3 regions of the Arthrobacter sp. S2(2024) genome follow, and region 1 is predicted to be linked to each of the others. Evidence: riboswitches for the same ligand, from Rfam matches in the RefSeq annotation. Region 1 holds a riboswitch; each other region holds the start of a gene.
What was found. Region 1 has a riboswitch for cyclic di-AMP ahead of VLA65_RS02625 (M23 family metallopeptidase). Riboswitches for the same ligand answer to the same signal wherever they lie in the genome.
Positions count from the first base shown of each region.

Region 2: linked by a shared signal. The riboswitch ahead of VLA65_RS14025 (hypothetical protein) and the one ahead of VLA65_RS02625 (M23 family metallopeptidase) in region 1 are both predicted to bind cyclic di-AMP.
Region 3: linked by a shared signal. The riboswitch ahead of VLA65_RS09810 (hypothetical protein) and the one ahead of VLA65_RS02625 (M23 family metallopeptidase) in region 1 are both predicted to bind cyclic di-AMP.

Region 1 covers NZ_JAYKZI010000001.1:579,206-586,963, reverse strand. The annotation lists gene VLA65_RS02640 (MFS transporter) at 1-46, shown strand, start outside; gene serC (phosphoserine transaminase) at 68-1,198, opposite strand; gene VLA65_RS02630 (metal-dependent transcriptional regulator) at 1,470-2,165, shown strand; cyclic di-AMP (ydaO/yuaA leader) riboswitch at 2,291-2,498, shown strand; gene VLA65_RS02625 (M23 family metallopeptidase) at 2,501-3,319, shown strand; cyclic di-AMP (ydaO/yuaA leader) riboswitch at 3,465-3,631, shown strand; gene VLA65_RS02620 (NlpC/P60 family protein) at 3,637-4,401, shown strand; gene VLA65_RS02615 (HNH endonuclease) at 4,651-5,151, shown strand; gene mobA (molybdenum cofactor guanylyltransferase) at 5,189-5,818, shown strand; gene VLA65_RS02605 (DUF6457 domain-containing protein) at 5,850-6,137, shown strand; gene VLA65_RS02600 (molybdopterin molybdotransferase MoeA) at 6,134-7,459, shown strand; gene VLA65_RS02595 (FdhF/YdeP family oxidoreductase) at 7,522-7,758, shown strand, end outside.
Region 2 covers NZ_JAYKZI010000006.1:103,005-110,762, reverse strand. The annotation lists gene VLA65_RS14050 (acyl-CoA dehydrogenase family protein) at 90-1,346, opposite strand; gene VLA65_RS14045 (TetR/AcrR family transcriptional regulator) at 1,460-2,236, opposite strand; gene VLA65_RS14040 (helix-turn-helix domain-containing protein) at 2,297-2,692, shown strand; gene VLA65_RS14035 (TetR/AcrR family transcriptional regulator) at 2,698-3,318, opposite strand; gene VLA65_RS14030 (flavin-containing monooxygenase) at 3,389-4,483, shown strand; cyclic di-AMP (ydaO/yuaA leader) riboswitch at 4,568-4,713, shown strand; gene VLA65_RS14025 (hypothetical protein) at 4,728-5,843, shown strand; gene VLA65_RS14020 (PucR family transcriptional regulator) at 6,002-7,216, opposite strand; gene ald (alanine dehydrogenase) at 7,437-7,758, shown strand, end outside.
Region 3 covers NZ_JAYKZI010000004.1:81,935-89,692, reverse strand. The annotation lists gene VLA65_RS09825 (ArnT family glycosyltransferase) at 1-243, opposite strand, end outside; gene VLA65_RS09820 (glycosyltransferase family 39 protein) at 250-2,331, opposite strand; gene VLA65_RS09815 (bifunctional glycosyltransferase family 2/GtrA family protein) at 2,328-3,698, opposite strand; gene VLA65_RS09810 (hypothetical protein) at 3,859-4,596, opposite strand; cyclic di-AMP (ydaO/yuaA leader) riboswitch at 4,599-4,772, opposite strand; gene VLA65_RS09805 (sensor histidine kinase) at 4,937-6,415, opposite strand; gene VLA65_RS09800 (response regulator transcription factor) at 6,428-7,168, opposite strand; gene VLA65_RS09795 (hypothetical protein) at 7,384-7,758, shown strand, end outside.

The sequences.
Region 1 (7,758 bases):
CAGCGCCGCCCGGGATCCCCACCCGGACGACGCTGACCAGCCCTGACCGCGGGAATGCGGCAGGCCCTTACTTCTTCAGTTCGCCCACCACGAAGTCGATGCTGGCGAGCAATGCGGAGACGTCGTCCGGCTCGATGGCAACGAAGGTAGCGATGCGCAGCTGGTTGCGGCCCAGCTTGCGGTAGGGCTCCGTGTCCACGATCCCGTTGGCGCGGAGCACCTTGGCGATGGCCGCGGCGTCGATCGAGTCATCGAAATCGATCGTGGCAATGACGTTGGAGCGGTCCTCGGCCTTTGCCACGAACGGGGTGGCGTAGTCGGAAGCCTCTGCCCAGCTGTAGATACGGCTTGCGGAGTCCGCGGTGCGTCCGGAAGCGAAATCCAGGCCACCGTTCTTGTTGAGCCACTGGACCTGGGCATCCAATGTCACCAAGGTGGACAGGGACGGCGTGTTGTAGGTCTGGTTGAGCTTCGAGTTGTCGATGGCCGTCTGCAGGTCGAGGAAATCGGGGATCCAGCGGCCGCTTGCCTTGATACGGGCGGCGCGCTCCAAGGCGGCGGGGGAGAAGAGGCCGAGCCACAGGCCTCCGTCGGACGCAAAGTTCTTTTGCGGGGCGAAGTAGTAGACGTCGGCTTCGGCAACATCAACATCCAGGCCGCCGGCTGCGGACGTCGCATCCACCAGGACCAAGGCGCCGTCGTCGCTGCCTTGAACCCGCTTGACCGGAGCGGCGACACCCGTCGAGGTTTCGTTCTGTGGCCACGCGTACACGTCCACGCCTGCTTCGGCCTGGGAAACCGGCCGGGTACCAGGCTCGGACGTGATGATGGAGGAAGCTTCAAGGAAGGGTGCCTTGTTGGTCGCCGAAGCGAACTTGGAACCGAACTCACCGAAGGAGAGGTGCTGGGCCTTCTTCTCGACCAGGCCGAAGCTGGCGACGTCCCAGAACGCGGTGGAGCCTCCGACGCCGAGGATCACCTCGTAGCCCTCGGGCGCACGGAAGAACTGGCTAAGTCCCTCGCGGACGGAGCCCACCAGGTTTTTGACGGGTGCTTGGCGGTGGGAGGTGCCGAGGATCGTTGTCGAGGCGGCGGAGAGGGCCTCGATCTGCTCCGGGCGGACCTTGGAGGGCCCGGCGCCGAAGCGGCCGTCCTTGGGCAGCAAATCGGCGGGGATGGTGATGCTGTTGTCGCTCACGGGATGCTCCAATGGTGAAGTAGCGGCCTAGATGGGTCGTGGCAGGTGGCAAGCTGCCCCTTCGACTCCCCAATTCTGCCTGACACCGCAGGCGGGGGCAGAACCGAAGGTGTCATAGTCCGCCACGTGGAAACCATTGTTCGGCCGGCTCAGGAGAGGACGGCGGACCGGGCGGTGGACAAGCGCCGGAATTATCCGGAGTAATTCCAAATAAGCTAAGCTTGGAGCTGGCGAAAATACGCAAGATACTGCGCTCGAGGAGCTGAGCTGGATGACGGATCTGATCGATACCACTGAGATGTATCTTCGGACCATTTTGGAGCTTGAAGAAGAGAACATCGTGGCTCTTCGCGCCCGCATCGCCGAGCGCTTGCGGCACTCCGGCCCCACCGTTTCCCAGACGATCGGGCGGATGGAGCGCGACGGCCTGGTGATTGTGTCCAACGACCGGCACCTTGAGCTGACTGAAACGGGCCGGAAACGCGCCACCGAGGTCATGCGCAAGCACAGGCTCGCCGAACGGCTCCTGGCAGATGTCATTGGACTGGACTGGGCCTACGTGCACGATGAAGCGTGCCGTTGGGAGCATGTCATGAGTGAGCGCGTGGAACGGCGGCTCTATGAGTTGCTGGACCACCCCACGGAATCGCCCTATGGCAACCCCATTCCCGGACTCGAAGCGCTGGGTGGAGCCGCGTCTCACGCCTTTACGGATGGCGTGGTCAACCTTCTTGACGCGATGAACGAATATTCACCTGAAAACCGGGTCACCGTCAGCCGGCTGGCTGAACCGATCCAGGTGGAACCGGAACTTCTGGTCCAGTTGGACGAGGGCGGAATCCGCCCGGGCGCCAGGGTGTCCCTGGAGCGCGTAGGGGAGTACATCTCCGTTCGCGTGCCCAATATCGAGGGCGCGCTGGAGCTGCCGCCTGAGGTCGCCTCGCACGTGTTTGTCACGGTCGCCTAGCCGGCCCGGCGGGGTCGCCCGCAAAGATAACGAAATTATTACCGTGGGGCTTAATCCCCTATAGTTAAATACTGGCGCCGATACCAAAGCGTTACCTGATCCGAAGCCGAGTTCTGCCAGCGGATCAGGTGGATTAGTCCATTCACTGGCAGAAACGGAGGAACCACCATCGGCTGTCGAAAGACGGCCTTGGGGTGAAGTCCGTAGCGGAAGTGCAAACAACGCAAGGCCCCTCCGGGTACCTTGCGTTTCGTGCGCTTCGCGCGGACCGGGTCCACGATCTCTCTGGCCCGAATCCGACAGCTAACTTCGCAGGCTTGCCAGAGAGGAAAACCTTGACCACGCAGAACACCAGGGGCCGCAGGCGCGCGTCCGGTCCTACTGCTGAGCTGCGGAGCACAAGCGCCGTCGAGCACGAGCGGCCGCGCGATCCCCATCGCGAACTTCGCCGCCGCAAGGGTCCTTTGCGGCAGATGGCCGAATTCGCCGCCGCGAGCGGAGCGGGACAGAAGGCCGGAGTGGCCCTCGCCACGACGGGCCTCATCCTGACAGTCGCCATGCCGGGCACCGGCGCCATGACGGCCACGGCGGATTCAAGCCAGGCCGCCTCGGCTGTGGGCACCCAGCCCGAGATTCCGGCCGCGGCAAGCGCCACGATCGACTTCAGCCGTGCCGCAGTGTCAACCACTGCGGATCCGGACAGCAAGCTCAAGCAGCTCTTGAGCGCACAGTCCGTCGGCACCATCAAGACCTCGTCCTCCAAGGGCACCCTGGGGGCGCCCCTGGACACCCTGACCACGGCCTCGCCTTTCGGCTACCGCGTGAATCCCATCACGGGCGGTTTGGGGGAGTTCCACCGCGGCCAGGACTTCGTGGCCCAGTGCGGCACCCAGGTCCATGCTGCCGCGGCCGGCAAGGTCACCTTCGCCGGCTGGCATCCGTATGGCGGCGGAAACCGCATTGTGGTGGACCATGGCAACGGCCTGGAAACCACGTACAACCATTTGTCGTCGTTCAACGTCCAGGTGGGCCAAACGGTTGGCCGAGGCGATGTCATCGCATTGAGCGGCACTACGGGCGCCTCCACGGGCTGCCACCTCCACTTTGAAGTCATGGTCAACGGCGACGTCGTTGACCCCCTGGGCTGGCTGTAGCCGATCCGATGGAAGTCTCTCGCATGCTTGTCACGCTCCGTGACCTGAATGTGACATTCAGCCAAAACTCATGTACCGTCTAACTCGCATCAACTTTTAGAGAGTTGATGCACTCGGGTGGATTGCCTAGCTCTGCCACTGCCCGAGGTTCCGTTCGCAAAACATCGTCTGGCAGAGGCGGGGGACCCACTTTTGGTCATCTTCACCGATGGCCTTGGGGTTAAGTCGCACGACTTCCGAGAGGGAGGAGTGTGGCCGGATGACTCCCATCCGAATCCGACAGCTTACCTCGCGGGCATAGGGAGAGGCCTCTTAACGTGTCTTCACGCTCTACTGTTGCGCGCCACCGTGCCGCGGTCACCAAGACCAACTCGCTTGCCGTTATCGCTAAGACTGTCGGCAGCAACGCCGGTGGCGTAGGCCGTCAGGCAGCCGTTATCGCAGCTGCTTCCGGTCTGGTGCTCACTAGCGGTATCGCAGCCAACGCTGCAGAAACCAACGTTCCCCGCGAGTCCACTTCGACCTCCGCCCTGGAAGTCCAGTCCATCGCCCAAGCCAGCATTTCGGCCGACTCCTCCGTCGCCATCAAGTACGAACGCCCGGTGGTTTCCACCGAAGCTGCTCCGGTTGTCGCAGCTCCGGTTGCCACCCAGGAAGCCGCTCCGGCTTCGCAGGCTGCCACGGGTGCCGCTACCGGCTCCTCGACGCTTTCTGTGACCGCTGCTGTTTCGCCCGCCACGAAGGTTGCCAGCGGCAAGGGCGCAGCGATTGCTGCCGCAGCTTACGCTCAGCTTGGCGTTGCCCAGGACTGCACTGCCCTGGCCTCGAACTCCCTGGCCGCTGTTGGCATCAACTTCCACGGCTGGCCGGCAGACTACCTCTCCCTTGGCCGTACGGTCAGCGCTGCTGAAGCGCAGCCGGGAGACCTGGTCTACTACCAGAACGGTGGCATGGGCATGGCCCACATCGCTGTTTACGTCGGCAACGGCATGGCAGTCCACGGCGGCTGGAACGGTGGCACCACCGCCCTTTACAGCGTCAATGTCGGCTCCGGCCCGGTCTTCATCCGCGTTGGTGGCTAAATAGCCCCGGTTACATAGCTTCACTGGAACATCCCCGCTGGTCCGCCGGTGGGGATGTCCTGTTTTAACGAGCGTGCGCTTACGTGTCCGGCACATGAACTTTGACCGACACTGCGCTGGAACCCCCGCATGGATTCGTTGATCTGGCCTTCTGGTGTTTACTCTTAGGTTGTCGATCCACAGCCCGTACATGCAGAGGGCAGCCGGCCCTCGCGCCCCTGACGGGTGCGGCCGTGAAGAGGTACGTGCATGCGCACACTCGTTCTGAATGCTGGATATGAACCGCTGGCGGTAGTAACCTTCCGCCGGGCGCTGGTCCTTGTGCTCACCGGAAAAGCGAGCGTAGTGGCCGAAGGCGACGAGCCTGTCGTCGGGCCACAAGAGATTCTCGGACGTCCTTCCGTGATTCTGCTCAATCGCTACATCCGGCCAAGGTACAACACCATCACGGCGGTCACACGCCGCGGCGTCTTGCGCCGTGACGGTCACCGTTGCGCCTACTGCGGGAAAGCAGCGCACACCATTGACCACGTCCACCCCAAATCCAGGGGCGGCGCGGATTCCTGGGAAAACCTGGTGGCAGCGTGCTTGCGCTGCAACAACGCCAAGAGTGACCACACCCCAGCCGAGATGGGCTGGAAACTGAGGTTCACTCCGGCGGCGCCCACCGGGACTATCTGGCAAATCAAGGAGCTTGAGAAACCTGCGCCCGCATGGGATCCCTTCCTCCTGCCCGAGTCGGCGGCCTGAACCGGAATTGAGCCCGCTTCCCGGGTAATCTGGGCGGGTGGACTTTGATGCGGTGATATTGGCGGGTGGCAAGTCCTCCCGCCTCGGCGGCGTGCCCAAAGCCCAGTTGAGATACGACGGCGCCACACTCCTTGAGCGCGCCGTGGCGGCCGCACGCGGTGCGGGAAGCGTCGTCGTCGTCGGCCCGGATCCCGGCACTCTGCCGGACGGCACATTGACCGCGCGGGAGGAGCCGCCCTTCGCCGGACCCGCAGCCGCGATCGCCGCCGGACTCCTCGCCCTGGGGCACGGAGGCGAAACGCAAAACGGCAAGGAGCCGTCCACGAAGCACGCGCCCTGGGTTCTCGTCCTGGCCTGCGATATGCCCCTGGCCGCCGCCGCGGTTCCGGTCCTGCTCCGGGAAGTTGCAGGCCACCAGGACACGGATGGGGCCATGTCCGTATCCGGCGACGGTAGGAAGCAGCCGCTGCTCGGGATCTACCGCGTATCTGCTTTGCAGCGCGAAGTGCAAGCTGCCGGAGAAGAACGTGGCCTGGTCAACGCCGCGGTTTTCCGCCTGCTTGCTAGGCTTGATCTGCTGGCCGTGCCTGTCCCCGCAGGGTCCACCGATGACGTGGATACCTGGGATGACGCCGCGGCGCTTGGAGTGGACGGCGACCTGCCGTGACAACAGCTGTACCGGACAGTGGAGGCGGATCGTGAAGAGCCAGGAAGAAACGCTCGAGGAATGGTGCAGGAGCCTGCTGCAAGCGTATGAGTTGGACGACGTCGAGATCGACATCAACGAGATCCTGTCCCTGGCGGGCGTTGCAGCCCATTCGGTGGTCCGGCCGGCGGCTCCTTTGACAACCTTCATTGCGGGCTTTGCGGCCGGGCTTGCCGCGGGGTCCGGACAAGCCACTCAATCTGAGTCGATGGATGCAGCCCTGGGCCTGGCACGCACGCTCGCGAAGGACTATACGAACCCCGGAACTGACGCCGGATGACGGAAGCCCCCGAGCATGTCCCGCATGCCGACCACTTGTGGGCCGAGGCGCGGCAACTTGCCTTCGATAGCGCCACGCCCATTCCCGCCGCACCCGTTGCCCTGAAGGACGCCATCGGCAGGACCCTGGCCTCGGATGTCCACGCCTTGCAGGACCTGCCGCACTACGCGTCCTCCGCGATGGATGGCTGGGCAGTCAACGGCAGCGGTCCATGGATCCTCGCCGAACCCGGCCATCGGCTGGCACCGCACCAAGCCAGCCCGATCGCCACGGGTGGCCTGATCCCGCCCGGGGCCAAGGCCGTTCTGCGGAGGGAGAGCGGGGTCCTGACCACGGACGAAGACGGCTTACCACTGCTCGCGCTCGGCGGGAACGCGAAGCCCGGCGAACCGCGCAACGGGCAACACATCCGCGACGCTGGAGAAGAAGCCGCGGCGGGCGAGCTGCTGATCAAATCAGGCGTCGTCCTGAACCCGGCCCATCTCGCCCTGGCCGCCCTGGCCGGACGTGATGAACTGGACGTCCTGGGCAAGCCCCTCGTGAAAATGGTGCTGACCGGCGCCGAGGTAGTGACCGCGGGTGTCCCGGCCCCCGGGCGCGTGAGGGATACTTTCGGTCCCCAGCTTGGCGCCGTCGTCGAGCTCCTTGGCGGGATCCGCGGCGAGCAAATCAAGGTGGGCGACTCCTATGACGAATGGCTCTCGGCCCTTGAGGAAGGTGAGCTGTCGCCGGACGCGCCACCCGCCGACGTCGTCATCACCACCGGGGGTACCGGCCGTTCGGGGACGGACCACTTCCGTCGGGCCATTGCGGAGCTGGGTGGCCGCTTGCTGATTGATGGAATTGCGATGCGGCCGGGACATCCCGGCGTTTTGGCCGAGTTGCCGGACGGTCGCTTCGTGCTGGGCCTCCCAGGCAATCCGCTCGCGGCCATGATGGTCCTCTTCACGATCGGCGCGCCGCTCCTCGCGGGTCTGGGTCACGGAACACTGCCCGAGGTGGGCGAGGTTCCTTGCGGTGCAATGCTCGACGCCGACCCCGGGCGCACGCGCTTGTTTCCCTTCAGGTTTGTGTACGGCTTGGCGTCGCCGGCCCAGCACGCGGGGCCCGGGATGATGCGCGGCCTCGCCAGTGCGGACGGAATCATGGTGGTGCCGCCGCACGGCGTACAACTTGGAGAGGCAGTGCCAGCTTTTCCATTGCCGTGGGGGCCGCCGCTTCCCCGGCCGAAGCCACCGGAGGACAAGGCCAAGAAGACTCCTGCCAAGCCAGCACGGAAGGTTTCGTCCGGTCCGGTGGACTGGAGCGCCCTGACGGGCTGAGAGTTTCAGGTGCGGGATGGACGCGGGTGGATTAGAGAGTCAGGCCTTGCAATGATGGGGACATGAACAGGCATGCTCCCGAGCAGGACATCAATGAAGATGACCTCCAGATCCACCCACCCAAGCGCTCCGCGGCGGGCGTCAAAGCTGTCACTGTGGCATTGGAACGGGGCTGGTCCCAAGCGGGTGTCAGCCGGACCGTCAAGTCAATGCTCCGCGTCAACCAGCGGGACGGTTTCGATTGTCCCGGCTGCGCCTGGCCGGAGTCCATCACGGGCAAACGCAGTCCCGCCGAGTTC
Region 2 (7,758 bases), on a different contig from region 1:
ATTGCGCTCATATCTGAGCGAGCGTCCGGGATTTTGCGCTCATATCTGAGCGAGCGTCTGGGGGGCCGCGCCGGGGGCGGGATACCGCTTTAGGCGAAGGCGGAGATACCCGTGATCGAGCGTCCGATGATCAACGCTTGGACAGTCTCTGTGCCTTCATAGGTATGGATGCCCTCTATGTCGGCGAAGTGCCGGGCCACGCGGTTGGCCAACAAGATCCCGTTGCCACCGAGCAAGTCGCGCGCGTTCGAGGCGATGCTGCGGGCAGTGCGGGTGCAGGTGAACTTCGCGAGCGCCGCCTGCGCGGGAGTCAGCACGCCCTCATCGTCCAGCTTGGTCATCTGCATGACCATGAGCTGCATGGTGGCGAGCTCCGAATGCATCCGGGCAAGTCGCTCCTGCACAATCTGCGAAGCGGCCAGTGGGCGGCCGAACTGCCGGCGTTGGGCCGCGTACTGCACCGCGGTTTCGTAACAGGCAGTGGCGTGCCCGACGGCGGACCAGGCCACTCCCAGCCGGGTCGCCAAGAGCACCCGGGCTGTGTCCTTGAAACTCCGGGCACCCGGGAGCGCGTTTTCCGCCGGGACGAAGACATCCTCAAGGCGGATGTGTGCCTGCCAGATTGCCCTGAGTGACAGCTTGCCTTCAATGGTCGTGGCGGAGTACCCGGGGGAATCCTGGGGGACGAGGTATCCGTGAACCTGCCCGTCGTCGCCACGGGCCCAGACGACGGTCAGCCCGCCGATTGAGCCGTTGCCGATCCATTTCTTTTCACCGTTGAGCACATAGCCGCCATCGACGGCGGTCGCAGTCGTCTCGAGTCCCACCGAATCGGAACCGTGCGCGGGCTCGGTCAAGGCGAAAGCGCCATATTCCTCGGCCCGGGAAAGCACGGGAAGCCAACGGTCCTGCTGCTCTGGGGAACCGCATTCCGCCACGGACCGCAAAGCCAAGCCGCCCTGGACAGCGACCACCGTGCCGATGGAGCCGTCCCCGCGGCTCAGTTCCATGGTGACCAGTCCAGCGGCGGTTTTGCTCATGGCCGGGAACCCGTCGACGTTGATTCCGTCGCGCAGCAGATCAATTTCACCCAGGCGCTTCACCAGATGGAGCGGATACTCCGCGCGCTCCCAGTACCCCGCGATGACCGGGAGCACGTCGTCCTGGACAAAGGTCCGCGCGCGGTCCCAGTAGGCGCGGTCTTCGCGGCTAACGTCCTTGAAGACGGAGGCCGGGTCCGGGTCCAGGGATTCGTTCAGGACATACTCGGGCTCCATGGTGCCAGCCGGAAAAGCTGCGCCGACCGGGAATATGGCATCCAGTTCCTCGGAAGCGCTGTTGGACATCGTCGTCATGGGGGATCCTCGCTCGGGGTTGCGATCTACGACTCCCAGCATGCGCTGACACTCAGTTTCATGTCAAGGAACTCAGTTCCAACCATGGACTCTGCTGGATCGAACTAAGCCAGCGCGTCCCGAACCGCTTGAATGATCTCTTCCGTACCCGCTGCCGGATCGAGGACAGCAACCACGACGGCGGGACGGCCGCCTGGCGCGGACGCGGCACCGGCTGCGTCGCTACCCGCCTCGCCGGTTGAAACATGGGCGAAAGTGTCCGCCAACGCGCCCAATTCACGCCCGAGCCGCGCGGCCAGCTCTTCGGCTTCAGCTTCCCGCACATCGCGCTCCGCGCCCGTGACGCGCTCCGCACCCGCCTCGCGATCGCCAGCAGAAATAGCGCGCAGCCACTGGCGCAAGACGCTGTTGTGCACAGCAACCACCGAAGCGGCAAAGGCCACGGCCGTGACCTCGCGGCTTTCGCCCTCGGGCAGCGCGGAAAGAAGATGATTCCGGAAAGCCCGTTGATAGCGATGCGTCATGACCAGTTCACGGTCACGAAGAGCCGGCACTTGATGCAGAAGCTTGTAGCGGGCGAGGGAGGTTTTCCGGTTGCCCACATGGTGGCCAAAAACGAAGAGCGCGGCATCCACGACGACACCCAACGGATCCGCCGTCGTCCGCGCAAGGAGGTCCTGGACCCGCGCCAGAATACGGTCGTGATCAGCGAAAACAATGTCCTCTTTGGAGCCGAACTTGCGGAAAAACGTGCTCCGGCTGATCCCTGCGGCATCGGCCAGGTCGTCCACGGAGGTCGCGTCATAGCCTTGCCGCACCAGTAGATCGATTGCCGCGGCCACGGCGAGCGCGGGATCCGGATTGGCGGGGTAGTTGACCATAGGCGTGAATCTAACACGGCGGCGTAACCGCACAGCCTTGAGCGCGGCTAGGCTTCTGCCATGGCATTGATAGCTCCCCGCGTGACGCCTGGCTTGCCCGCGGACGACGCCCGTAACCTGGCGCGCTCACTCCAGGACAGCAACGACATCACCGTCTTCGTGGATGGCACGGTCCACCGGCTGCCGGATGAGGCGAGGGACGCCGTCGTCGACCTCCTTGGCAGGCTGGGCCGAGGTGAAGCTGTGACCGTGAGCAGCGTCGAGGAAATGCTCACGACGTCGAGGGCGGCCGAACTCGCGGGAATCTCGCACACCTACCTGCGGAACATGACTGACCGTGGCGAAATCCCGGTGGAATACCGCGGCACGCATCGGCGCATCAGGCTCGCGGACATCATGGCGTGGCTGGAAACCCAGAAGAAGACGGCCGCGGCGGAAGAGGAAAGCAACAAGTAGAAAAGCTACGCGAGGGCGGCCTTGAGCGCAGCGTGGACCCAGTCCCGGTAGCGGTCCAATCCCCAGGCGAAGTCCAGCACGAGTGACCGGTAGGTGTCCGGATGACCCACCGACCAGATCACGGCAGCGGCTTGCTCGTCGCTCATGCCGGAGCTCAGTGCCCCGCGCCGCCTGAGCGCGGCCGCAGCTTCCGCATAGTTCCGTAGCCGGGTTTCGGCCCGGTCCCGCTCCACTTTTGCGGCTTCGGCGTCGACGGCGGAGGCCTGCCGCATGACGGTGAACAATTGGGTGCTCCGCGGATTCACCTCGGCAAACCAGTCGGCCAACAGCGCCAGGACCGCTCCGGCGTCGGCGGCTGCGGCAGTCCGCTCGCGCATGGTCTCCGGCACGGAACGGGGGGCGTCCGGACCCGCCGCCGTCGCGTCGACCACGGCGGAGAGCAGCGCAGCCTTGTTGCCCACGGAGTTGTAGATGGTCTGGACGGCCACACCTGCTTGCTCGGCAACGGCCCCGATAGTGGTGGCCACATACCCTTTGCTCAGAAACAGCTGACGGGCGGCCTCCACCACGGCAGCTTTGGTTGCGACAGCTTGAGCTAAGCGCCTGTCATTTTGCCGGATTTCCACGAAAAAAGAATAGCATTCCAGTGACTGGAATGCTATTCTAATGACCTCGGACACCTCAGGAGGCTTCGCGATGGACAGCAATGAGGCAGTGAACACGGTAATTGTGGGCGCCGGGCAGGCGGGGCTCGCCACCGGATACCACCTGAAGAAACACCGGCAAGATTTCCTCATCCTGGACTCGCAGGCCCGCGTCGGCGACGTGTGGCGGAGCCGATGGGATTCCTTGCGCCTCTTCACCCCGGCGCAGCACGATTCCCTTCCCGGCCTGCCGTTTCCAGCCGCCCGAGGGACCTTTCCCGGCAAAGACGCCATGGCCGAATACCTCGAGAATTACGCCACGAACTGGGAACTCCCGGTAAGCCATGGCGCCCGCGTCGTCGGCATCGAGCGGGAGGACGGCCGGTTCCGGGTGCAGTCCAGCGCCGGGTCGATCCTGGCGAGAAACGTTGTTGTTGCCACGGGCCCGAATACACAGCCACGGGTCCCGGCGTTCGCCAGGGATCTCGATCCCGGCATCCACCAACTGCACGGAGCGAAATACGCCAACCCGGACTCAATTCCGCCCGGAGATGTCCTGGTGGTCGGCTCCGGCACCTCCGGCGTCGAAATCGCCTTGGAGCTCGCACTCACGCACCGCACCTACATCGCAGGAAACCCTCCGTTCCACATTCCAGGCCCCGTGACGCGATACGCCGGCGGGCTTTGGTGGCTCTTCATCCACAAGGTGCTGAACAGATCCACCCCTATCGGCCGCAAGGTCGCGCTCGGGTTCACCCAGCACGGCGCGCCACTGATCCGGACCTCAACGCGGGAGCTCGACGCCGCTGGAGTCACCCGCCTGCCACGCCTGAAGGGCACGCGCGATGGCCAACCCCTGACCGATGAAGGTCACGCGATACCGGTGTCCACGGTCATCTGGGCTACTGGTTACCAACCGGACTTTGGCTGGATCCAAGGACTTCCCACGGATGAGGACGGCTGGCCGCTCACCCTCCGGGGCGCCGTGGAACAACTCCCAGGACTGTTCTTTGTGGGCATGCCCTTCCAATACGGGTTGACCTCCGGCCTCGTGGGCGGGGTCGGCCGCGACGCCGAACACGTCGCGGGACTCATCGCCGGCCAGGCCGGGCAAAAACGGGTCACCGCGCCCGTTATTCAAATGTGACTTTGCATGCCGGCTGTTGTAACGTCGAGGGGCGACCCGGTCCCCAACCGGGCCGCTTCCGGGTTGACGCCGAGCTCTGCCGCAACCCGGAATCCGCCAGACCCGCGGCAGAGACGGGGGACCCAGAGTCTCCGGGCCTACTTCAGGCCCTTGGGGTGAAGCCGCCACGCGCGGCCGGACGGCCTCGTCCGAACCCGACAGCTAACCTCGAAGGCGTTGAGAGGCAATCACCATGTCCCCAACCATGGATCAGCCTCGCCGTGCCCAAGTGGCGGGCGAGAGCACCAAACCAACCGGACGTCGTCGGGCCACAGACAGCGAACCGTTCATCGCTGCGCCGGCTTCCGAACCTTTGAGTTCGACGGCGGCGCCCACCCCCACGGCAACACCGACGACGGCGGCACCCACCACGCGCGCGGCCGCCCGCGCAGCCGAACGGAAGCGGGCCTCAGAAGCCAGCGAAACTGCGGCCATTGAAACAGTGCCTGCCGCGGCGGCAGAACCTGCCACCGCGGCCGTACCGACTGTCGCTGCCGAGACCGCGGCTCCTGCGACAGCTGAGCCGGCCACCGCGGCCATACCGACGGTGTCTGCTGCGACCTTGGCTCGCGCGGCAGCAGAGTCGGCCAAAACCGAGAACGCAGCCACAACGGCACTTCCCGCGGCAACCCGCGCCGGCGCCGGTCCGGCGCCCCTTACCGGTTCCTCCTTCAGCCGTGAACCACACGCCGTCCTCAAGAAGGCCGCCGCCGTCCGGACGATGAGCAACCGAATGGCAGTGGTGACAGGTGCCCTAGGCATCTTGTTGGCCGCCGGCTCCCTGGGACAAGCCCTCGAGTTGCCCTTCTTCGGCCAGGAATCCCGCGCCCAGGACGCTGCCAGCGCAGACAGCCAGGACTCCACGCAATCCGGCGCTCCTTCCACGACGCCAAGCACCTCCCCCAGCGCTGCGGGATCACCTTCGGCAGCTACCCCGAGCGCCAAGTCCGGCCAGGCCGGGGACCCGGCGCAGCATTCGCCGCAAGGACCGGTAGCTGTGGAACCGTCGAGCGTCCCTGCACCGTCGATCTCCGTTCAGGTTCCGGCCCTCCCGTCAGCGCTGCCCCCAAGCCTCACCCCGGCGCCTGTTCCTTCCACCCCGGTTCCGGCTCAGCCTGCGCCGGCTCCCAGCCCCGGTCCGACCGGACCCGCTAGCCCAACCCCGACACCGGATCCGACGGATCCAGCGTCTCCGACTCCCGCACCCACAGGTTCTTGGAAGCCACGGACCCCGGCCAGCCCCACACCGACGCCACCGCCTACCCAACCGGGCGTCGATCTTGGGTCGATTCTGGACGCAGCAACCAAGGCACTGCAGTGAGGATGGGAGGGCATCGAGCATTTGCCGTCGAGTGGCACGGACGATGCTGCCGGAACACCCGGACGCAGATGATTCAGCACCGCCCGGACCGCTGGCGCTGCAGCCTTCAGTTGAGGCAGTTCAACAAGTAGGCCAGCGCGGTTTCCGGTACCTGCGCTTCAAATCCGCGGTCGGCCAGCCCAGCGGCGCGCCTTGAGCGTTGCGTGGAGTTCGAGCCGGGTGGCGCCATTCAGCGGATCCGCTCCGATAAGCTGGCGGACCCTGGCCAGTCGGTTGTAGATGCTGCTGCGGTGCAGGTGGAGCTTCGAGGCCACATCCTGAACGGAGCCGTCGCTGTCGTAAAGCAGTTCGAGCACGGGCAGCAGCTCGCCGTTGCGGTCGGCGTCCTCGATCTCCTGGAAGTGCACGGAACCCGAATCGTCCCAGCCCCCGGGCGCCTGTAGCCGTTCGAACAACTGGTAGATCCCGGCCGAGCGGCTGTCCACGAGCTCGCCGAGCGGAGGATCGACGGCGGCAGCCTGGGCCGCGAGCTTCGACTGCCGGTACGCCCGGCCCAGTTGGCGAATAGCCGCAAACGGCTCGCTGATGCCAAGAATGACGCGGTCCACTTTTCGGCCGGCGCGCTTGGCGAGTTCCAGCTGATAGTGGACCAGGACCTGGGCATGCTCTGCCCGTCCGCCCGTTTCGCGGAACAACAGGACCGAGTGCGTCTCAGTCCCGGCGCTGAAAAGCACGGAATCGACCCCGATAGTGGCCTGCAGTGCGGCGGAACGGTGTGTCAGGGTCGCCGCGATCGGATCAGAGACACCGCCGCTGTCCGCAGCATCGAGCACGGTAACCAGCTGCCACGGTCCCCTGCCTTGGATCTCCTTCCATCCCGCCACGGCCGCCACCGCGTTGGACTCGCCTTGGCATGCAGCGAGGAATTCCTGCTCACGGCGTCGCCGGAACTCCGATTCCGCCGTGTTGGAATCGAGCAACAACCCCGCGAGGAGGTCCAACTCGTCCCGGACACCAGGCAATTCGGCGAGTATCGCCGTCGCGGTCTGCTCGTCAAGGTCCTGCTGGACCCAGAGGTACCCCACACGGAATCCGCGCACCAGCAACGGGACGCAAACGCGCCCGACCATCCCGAGTTCTTCATTGGCGGGTACGACGACGGGACGCACCGCGGTTGCGATGCCGTGCGAGAGCTGCCAGGCGCTGACGTCCACCGGGACACGCTTGCTCAGGAGGAAATTCACGCGCACGCGGTCGGCGTGGGACTGGTTGGAACTGTAGGCGAGCAGCACGCCGTCGAGGTCTTCCAAGGAGAGGCCGCGGCCCAACTTGAGTGCTACGTCCTCGACGATTTTCTCCACGTCTTGCTGCATGGAGAAAACACTACTTTGCCCCACGAACATCAGGCGACACCTGACGCCCTCAATATCGACAAATGTCGAGTCGGGGGCGGCAAAAACCGCGGAATTCCAGGGAAGTCGGCAACCGTGACGATCGCCTTTCCTGTCGGCTGGCTCACAGCGGATTTATTCTGGAAGCACAGTCCCCCGCAGAGAAAAAGGCCGTTGAAGCCTTTCGAAGATGGAGCCCAAAATGATCATCGGTGTCCCCAAAGAGATCAAGAACAACGAATTCCGCGTTGCCATCACGGCCGCGGGCGTTCACGAGTTCCGCACCCACGGCCACACCGTTCTGGTGGAACGGGGCGCAGGCCTGGGCTCCGGTATCACGGACGAGGAATACTCGGTTGCCGGCGCTGAGATCGTGGCCGAGGCCGACGACGTCTGGGCACGCGCTGACATGGTCATGAAGGTCAAGGAACCGATCAAGGCCGAGTACCACCGCTTCCGCAAGGGCCTGATCCTCTTCACCTACCTGCACTTGGCCGCCGAGGCCGAGCTGACCCAGGAACTCA
Region 3 (7,758 bases), on a different contig from region 1:
ATTCCAGAGATAAAGGACCGCCGTTGCCAGGAGCACGAAACCGAGCTCCACGCGGTGCCGCAGGGCATGCGGGCCGCGGGTGCGGCGGGGCTGGCGGGACCGGCGGGGCGAACCGGCCCGGGCGCGGCCGCCCCCTCCGTGGGGAACGGCCGCTTCCTGCGGCGCAGTCGGCCCCACCAACAGCGGCGGCGGAGCCGGCTGCCTTGCCTCGGAGTCCGTGCCTGTGGAATAGGAAGTGGTCATCGGAATCTACTTTGTCAGCTTGTAGACCGTGGAGTTGCCCACCGTCTGGGCTTGGAAGTTCGCCTGTACCCAGGAGGCTACCTCGGAATTGCCGCCTTGGCCTCCGAACCCGCCGCCACCCATGCCGCCTCCTGCGATGTAGTAGCCGATCTGTCCCTTGGCCACCATGTCCTGGAACTCTGCCAGCGTGGGGTAGGGATCGCCGCCGTTCCAGCCACCGAGCGCGATCACGTTGGTGTTCGTGGCGAGCTCAAGGCTTGCGGCTTGGGTGGCACCGGAGACGATCGCCGACCACTTCGTGGTGGTGGATTTCAGCAGGGCGGTCAGTCCGGCGTCGGACGTTCCCTCGGAACCGGGCCCTCCCGCCGGACCCGCGCCACCAGCTGCGCCGAACCCACCGGCGCGGTTTCCGAAGCCGCCCATGGCGGAACCGCTGGGTCCCGACGTAGGGATGGAACCGGAGTGCGCGGTAGCCGCCGTCGCGAGCGTCCACGCCGCTGTTCCGAGGCCGCCGGCCAGAAGGGAAACGACGACGACGGCCGCGGCCGCTGCGTTCCGGAACCGCCCCGCCGTGTTTTGGCCGGCAAAGCGCAACGAGTCGAGGCGGAGCAGGATTGCCGCTGCCGCCACCACGCCCAGGACGACGATCACGATGCGCAACCACGGAAGCCACGAGGCGTCGCGGCCCAGGAGAACCGCGGACCAAGCCGAACTACCGAGGATGACCACGGCCAGGACGATCCTGGCCGGCCAATATCCACGGCCACGCCACAGCTCAACGCTGCCAATGCCTGCCAAGGCTGCGATTGCCGGTGCGAGCGCTACCGCGTAGTAGGGGTGGACAATGCCGCTCATGAAGCTGAAGACGCCCGCCGTCACCAGAAGCCAGCCACCCCACAGGATGAGCGCGGCACGGGTGCGGGAAGCCCGCGCTTCCCGGCGGGTGAACCATAGGCCGGCTGCCAGCAGAATCAGTGCAGCAGGGAGAAGCCAGGAGACCTCAGCGCCGAAGCTCGTGCCAAACATGCGGGTGATCCCGGCAGCGCCACCGAATCCGGCGTTGCCGCCACCGCCACCGCCGCCGCCGAAGGCGCCGAGGCCACCGAGATTGCCTCCAGCAGGGGCGCCCGCTCCGCCGCCGCCGGGCGTGCCTTCGCCCGAACCCGTGATGCGGGACAGCCCGTTGTAGCCAAAGGTCAGCTCGAGGAAGCTGTTGGTTTGCGAACCCGCCATGTAAGGCCGTGCCGATGCCGGGGTCAGCTGGAAGAGGGCGACATAACTGCCGGCTACTACTGCGATTCCGGCCAGCGCGCCGAGCAGGTGCAGCAGCCTCCGCCGCAACGGGGTAGGTGCGGCCCAGAGATACGCAAGTCCCAGGCCCGGAACAATCAGGAAACCCTGCAGCATCTTGCTCAGGAACGCGAGGCCCACTACAGCGCCGGCAGCGGCGAGCCACTTCCAGCCCGCCCGTTCGATGGCGCGGGTAGTGAAGTACGCCGCCAGGACCAGGCAGAGAGTCAGCATGGCGTCGGGATTGTTGAAGCGGAACATGAGCGCCGCCACCGGGGTCAGTGCCAAGGCGCCACCGGCCAACAAGCCAGCGCCTGGTCCGGAAACCCGCTTGACCGTCAAGTAAAGGAATCCAACGGCGGCCACGCCCATCAGCGCCTCGGGAACCAGCATGCTCAGGGGAGAGAAGCCGAAGATCCGGCCCGCCAAAGCAGGGATCCACAAGGAGGCCGGAGGCTTGTCCACGGTGATGGCGTTGCCGGCGTCGAGCGAACCGAACAGAAGCGCCGTCCAGTCCTTGGTGCCGGCTTGAATGGCCGCTGCGTAGAAGGAGTTTCCGTAGCCGGTGGCCGCGAGGTTCCAGAGATACAGGAACGCGGTGGCTACGAGGAGCCCGGCGGCGGACGGCCGTACCCAACGGGGCTGCCGGCCAAAGGCGTATCGGGTCCAGCGGGGCGTTGCATCCGGGGTTGACGGGCGTGCCGAGTGGCGCGGTGCGTCGGCAATCCCGACGGCGGGGCCGGCGTCAGCATTTCCGGCGGCGGGTCCTGTGCTTGCGGGAGTAATCGTGGAGGTCATGATGCTGCCGTTTCTGTGCGCGTTTTGGCTTGTGTCATGGGTTCAGCCGACGGCGCCGCAGGCTGCCGAAAGACCCAAAGGCGGAACAACAGGAAGCGGACTGCCGTGGCGGCGAGGTTCGCTGCGACCACGGTGAGGAGCTCGCCCCAGCGGTCCGGCGTCGTCGTACTGTGCACCAAGGCGAGGGCCCCGGAGGTGAGTGCGAGGCCGATCCCGAAGACGATCAACCCCTCGAAGTGGTGCCGAACGGGATTGCCGCCCTGGATGCCGAAGGTGAAGCGACGGTTGGCGCCGGTGTTGGCGATGGCCGTGACGAGCAGCGCCAGGAAGTTCGCCAGCTGCGGGTCCATGAAGCCGCGGCAGAACAGGAAGATGAGCACATAGGCGAGGGTGGACGCAGCGCCGATCGCGGCGAACCGGACCAATTGCCCGAATAGGCTGCTGCGCGGGCTTTGCTCGGCGATTCGGGACGACGCCGGGAGCGGCCCGCGTGCAAGTGCCGCCCGCAGTTCCGGAATGGGGATGCGGCCCGAGACGAGATCCCGGGTGAGCCGGACCATGCCGCGGATGTCGGCGAGGGCGGTCCGCACCACGTCGACGCTGGAATTGGGATCGTCGATCCAGTCGACGGGAACTTCGTGGACCCGGAGGCCGCAGCGTTCGGCGAGGACCAGGAGTTCGGTGTCGAAGAACCACGAGTTATCCATGGTGTGCGGGAGGATCTGCTGGGCGACGTCTGCCCGGATCGCTTTGAAGCCGCACTGGGCATCGCTGAAGCGGGCACCCATGAACGAGTGCAGCATCAGGTTGTATCCGCGCGAAATGAACTCGCGTTTGGGGCCGCGGACGACCCGCGAGTTACGGGTCAGTCGGGTGCCGATGGCGAGGTCCGAATGGCCGGAGATCAGCGGCGCCAAAAGGGGCGCCAGTGCGGCGAGGTCAGTGGAAAGGTCAACGTCCATGTAAGCCAGAACGGGCGACGGCGATGCAAGCCACACCTTGCGAAGGGCGTTGCCGCGTCCCTTCTCGTCAAGGTGGACAACCGCGAGCTCAGGCAGTTCCCGGGCTACGCGCTCCGCGATTTTCAACGTGCCGTCCGTGCTCGCGTTGTCCGCCACGGTGATGCGGAAGCCATGCGGGAAGGATTCGCGCAAGTGGCCGTGAAGCCTGCGCAGGCACTCTTCGAGATCGCGTTCCTCGTTGAAGACGGGGATGGTGACGTCGAGGACGGGGATGGCGGTGTGGGTGTCCACGGGGGCGCGCCGCCCCGTGCCGCGCTGGATGGGAGTGCTGGGTTGGATGGGAAGGCCCGGCGGCACCACCGCGGGGTCCTTCAGGGTTCCGGAGGTGGATTCGATGAGCGTCATGTATCCAGAGTGCCGTTGCCGAATATGAAGGCTTTAGGCGGAACCTGTGACGTGGCTGTGGATGTGTGACCAGCGTGGCGCATCACTTGCCTGGCCAAGAAACGGAGAGGCCCGCCCCGGAAGGGACGGACCTCGACGTACTTTGTGGTTGGCTCTTGGCTTAGTACCAGTTGTGGGCCAAGTGGAAGGACCATGCCGCGGACGGCGATCCGTAGCGTTCCTTGATGTAGTTCAGGCCCCAGCGGATTTGCGTCTGGTAGTTGGTCTGCCAGTCGGCGCCTTCGGACGCCATCTTTTCGGCCGGCAGCGACTGCCCAATGCCGTAAGCGCCACTGGAGGCGTTGGTGGCAGTGGTGCGCCAATCCGATTCCTTGTTCCACAAGGTGATCAGGGCCGACATTTCGCCCTGGCCCCAACCGTAGGAGGGAAGGATGCTTGCGGCGTAGGCCTGGGCGCCGGAGGGATCATCGACGGCGACTGGTGCAGCCGGTGCCGCTGGAGCAGGGGGTGCAGCGGGTGCGGCCGGTGCGGCAGCCTGGGGCGCGACGGCGGCTGGAGCGGGCGCGGCCGCCTGGCTTGGCGTCGACGCAGTGCTCGGCTTGGGGATCGCGCTTGCGCTCGCCGACGGCGTGGCGGTGGCCGAAGGCGTGGCTGAGTGATCCACCGTGCGGGATTCGGACGTGCGGCTCATGTCCTGGGCGTTGATGGCTTGTCCGGCGGCCTGGGTGGCAGCGCCTGCGCCGAGGAACACGGCAACGACGCCGGCAACAACTGCCATGCGCTGGCCGGTGCCGAGGTTCGAGGCGGCTCGCCTCAGCGTGGAACGTGACTTGTTTCTCCGGGCAGGTTCGCCGCGGTGGCGCGCAACAGGGCGCGACTGATCCTTGGAATCAGACATGGTGATTGCCTCTCGACGCCTGCGGAGTTAGCTGTCGGATTCGGATGAGGTCATCCGGCCGTGGCCACAGCGGAACGTGGCGGCACGGCTTCACCCCTAGGGCTGGCTCAACATGAGCGCTTGCCCGGAGACCTGGGTCCCCCGTCTCTGCCTGGACTGTTGGGCACCGGGGAGTGGCAGAGCTCGGCGCCTACCCGGCGGTGGCCGGAATGATCCAGCGCACCTATTCGACGGTACAGGAGGATCCAGCTTAAGTCACATTTAGGTAACGGAGATCACGACGCCGGTGCGTCGACTTGCGCGCGCCGGGCACCGGCGTCGTACTCTTCTGGTTCGCCCGTCAGGCCGGGGCAGTCCTGAGCGCCGGGAGCCGCACCGCGAACTCCGTCCGGCCAGGCCGCGACGCCACTTCGACCGTGCCGCCGTGCGCCTGAACGATGGATTCCACAATGGACAAGCCGAGGCCGGAGGTGCCCTCGGAGCCGGACCGGGCGGCGTCGGCACGGGCAAAGCGGGAGAAGATCCTGCCCTGGAATTCAGGCGGGATGCCCGGGCCGTTGTCGGTCACGGTCACCACGGCGCTGCCATCGGCGGAGCGCATCACGCCCGTGACCACGGTGGTTCCCGCCTCGGTGTGCTTGCGGGCGTTGGAGAGCAGATTCGCCAAAACCTGGTGGAGTTGGGTGGTGTCGCCGCGGACCGTGAGGGGCTCATCCGGGAGCTTGAGTTGCCAGATGTGCTCGGGAGCCATGACTTTCTCGTCGCTGACGGTCTCGATCACCAACTGCGTGAGGTCCACATCGGTGAATTCCGGGGCCTTCCCTTCGTCCAACCGGGCCAAGAGAAGGAGGTCCTCCACGAGGGTGGTCATGCGTTCGGACTGGCTCTGCACCCGGCCCAGCGACTTGCGCCCGTCTTCGGTGAACGTCTCGGTCATGCGCAAGAGTTCGGTGTAGCCGCGGATGGCGGTCAGCGGAGTGCGTAGTTCGTGCGACGCATCCGCGACGAATTGGCGCACCTTGGTTTCGCTTTGCTGGCGGGCCTCGAGGGCGCTCGAGACGTTGTCCAGCATCAGGTTCAAAGCATGGCCGACGCTTCCCACTTCGGTGCTCGGATGGGCCGCCGACGCCGGAACACGCACCGCGAGGGCCACTTCACCGGCGTCGAGTGGAAGTTTCGACACCTTGGTGGCGACGTCGGAGAGTTGCTCCAACGGCCGCATGGTGCGGCGGATCAGCACGGTTCCGGCCAGCCCGATCAGGACCAGTCCGCCCAAGGAGACCAGCACCATGGTCCAGACGAGGGAGGCCTCGGTGTCCTCTTTCGAGGCGAGCGGGAGACCTGTGATGACAACATCGCCGTAAGGAGTTTCGGTGGCCACCAGCCGGTAGCCGCCAGTGGACAGCGTGCGATCAACCGGGCGGCCATCGGACGGGAGCGCCGACAGGATTCGGGCGTCGCTGGGCGACAACGGCGCACGTGTGGCATCGGAGGACAAGAAGCCGGCATCGCTGCTCACCTGGCCTGCAAGGATGCGTGCATTGAGCGTGCCGATGCTCTGGCCGCGGGGGTCCAGCGGGTCCGGACGGCCGCCAGGGTTGCCTTGCGGCGGGCGGCCATGGGAGGCCTGCATCAATTGCTGATCGAGCTGCTTCGTGAGGAACAGATCCATGGAGGCATAGCTGACCACCCCGACTGCACCGCAGATGGCCACAAGGAGTGCCATGGAGAGAAGGATCAAGCGCGTGCGCAAGTGCCAGGTTGAAGGATTGAACCAGCTATGGTCGGTCTGGCGGGGGATACCCGAGAGTGCGGACATTCGGCGCCCCGGCTATTCGGCAGGCTTGATGACGTAGCCTGCTCCGCGCACCGTGTGGATCATGGGCGGGTGGTTGGCCTCGATCTTCTTGCGCAGGTATGAGATGTAAAGCTCCACGATGTTGGCTTGGCCGCCGAAATCGTAGTCCCACACGCGGTCCAGGATCTGGGCCTTGCTGACCACGCGCTTGGGGTTCTCCATGAGGTAGCGCAGGAGCTCGAACTGGGTCGCCGTGAGCGGGATGTCCTCGCCGCCGCGGGTAACTTCACGCGTGTCGACGTTCAGGGTCAAGTCGCCCACCACCAGCTCGGCGGTGTCCATCGCGGCCACCCCCGAGCGTTGGACCAAACGGTGCAGGCGCAACAGGACTTCCTCCATGCTGAAGGGCTTGGTGACATAATCGTCGCCGCCGGCGGCCAACCCGACGATGCGGTCCTGTACGTCGTCCTTGGCGGTGAGGAAGAGCGCAGGCACCTCCGGCGCAAAGGCGCGGATCCTGCCGAGCAGCTCGACGCCGTCGAACCCTGGAAGCATCACATCCAGCACCAGGACGTCCGGTCGGAAGTCCTTGGCGAGCTTTACCGCGGCGGGACCGTCGCCCGCCACCGCCACCGACCAGCCCGCCATGCGGAGGCCCATGCTCATGAGCTCGGCGAGGCTGGGTTCGTCGTCAACCACAAGGGCACGGATGGGGGAACCGTCCGGGTGGCTGAGTTGCGGAAGGTTGTTGGTCATGGAGTGCGAGGATGCCATGGGACAACTCTCCTATCTGCCGGTTTGCCAGTGCTTTGCCGTTGCTGTGAGCACCCTGTGAGTCCCAGCCTAGCCACCTGTCCGGAGGTTGTGGCGGTTCTGCAGGTCACAGGGAAGCCTTCAGTTCGACACAGCCAACGCACAGCAAAGCGGCTGACGCTGTTTGGGACAAGAACAATCACGACCAAACAGTCTCGATTTCGATGGAGAACACCATGGATCAGCAAAACAACCCCTCCGTACCTGGTTCCGAGCCGGAGAACGGACACCCGCAGCCGGTGATCCGCCCCCTTGATGATTCTGCGCAGGCTGGTGCCGGGCAGCCGGCCGCAGGGTGGGGTGCTCCGCAGCCGCCGGCGAACCAGCAGCCGGCCGCCGGGTGGGGTGCTCCGCAGCAATACAACGCCGGACAGCCCCGACCTTCGTTTTTCAAGAACTGGAGCCTGAAGAAGGGGCTCATTGTTGGCGGCGTCGCGGTGGTGGTCGCTGCTGCGGCAGGAGCCGGTGCATATGCCGCCGGCAACGGGACCGCGGCCGCGGATACCACCAACGCGCAGGGACCTGGGGCCGGGCAGAACGGCCAGGGCGGA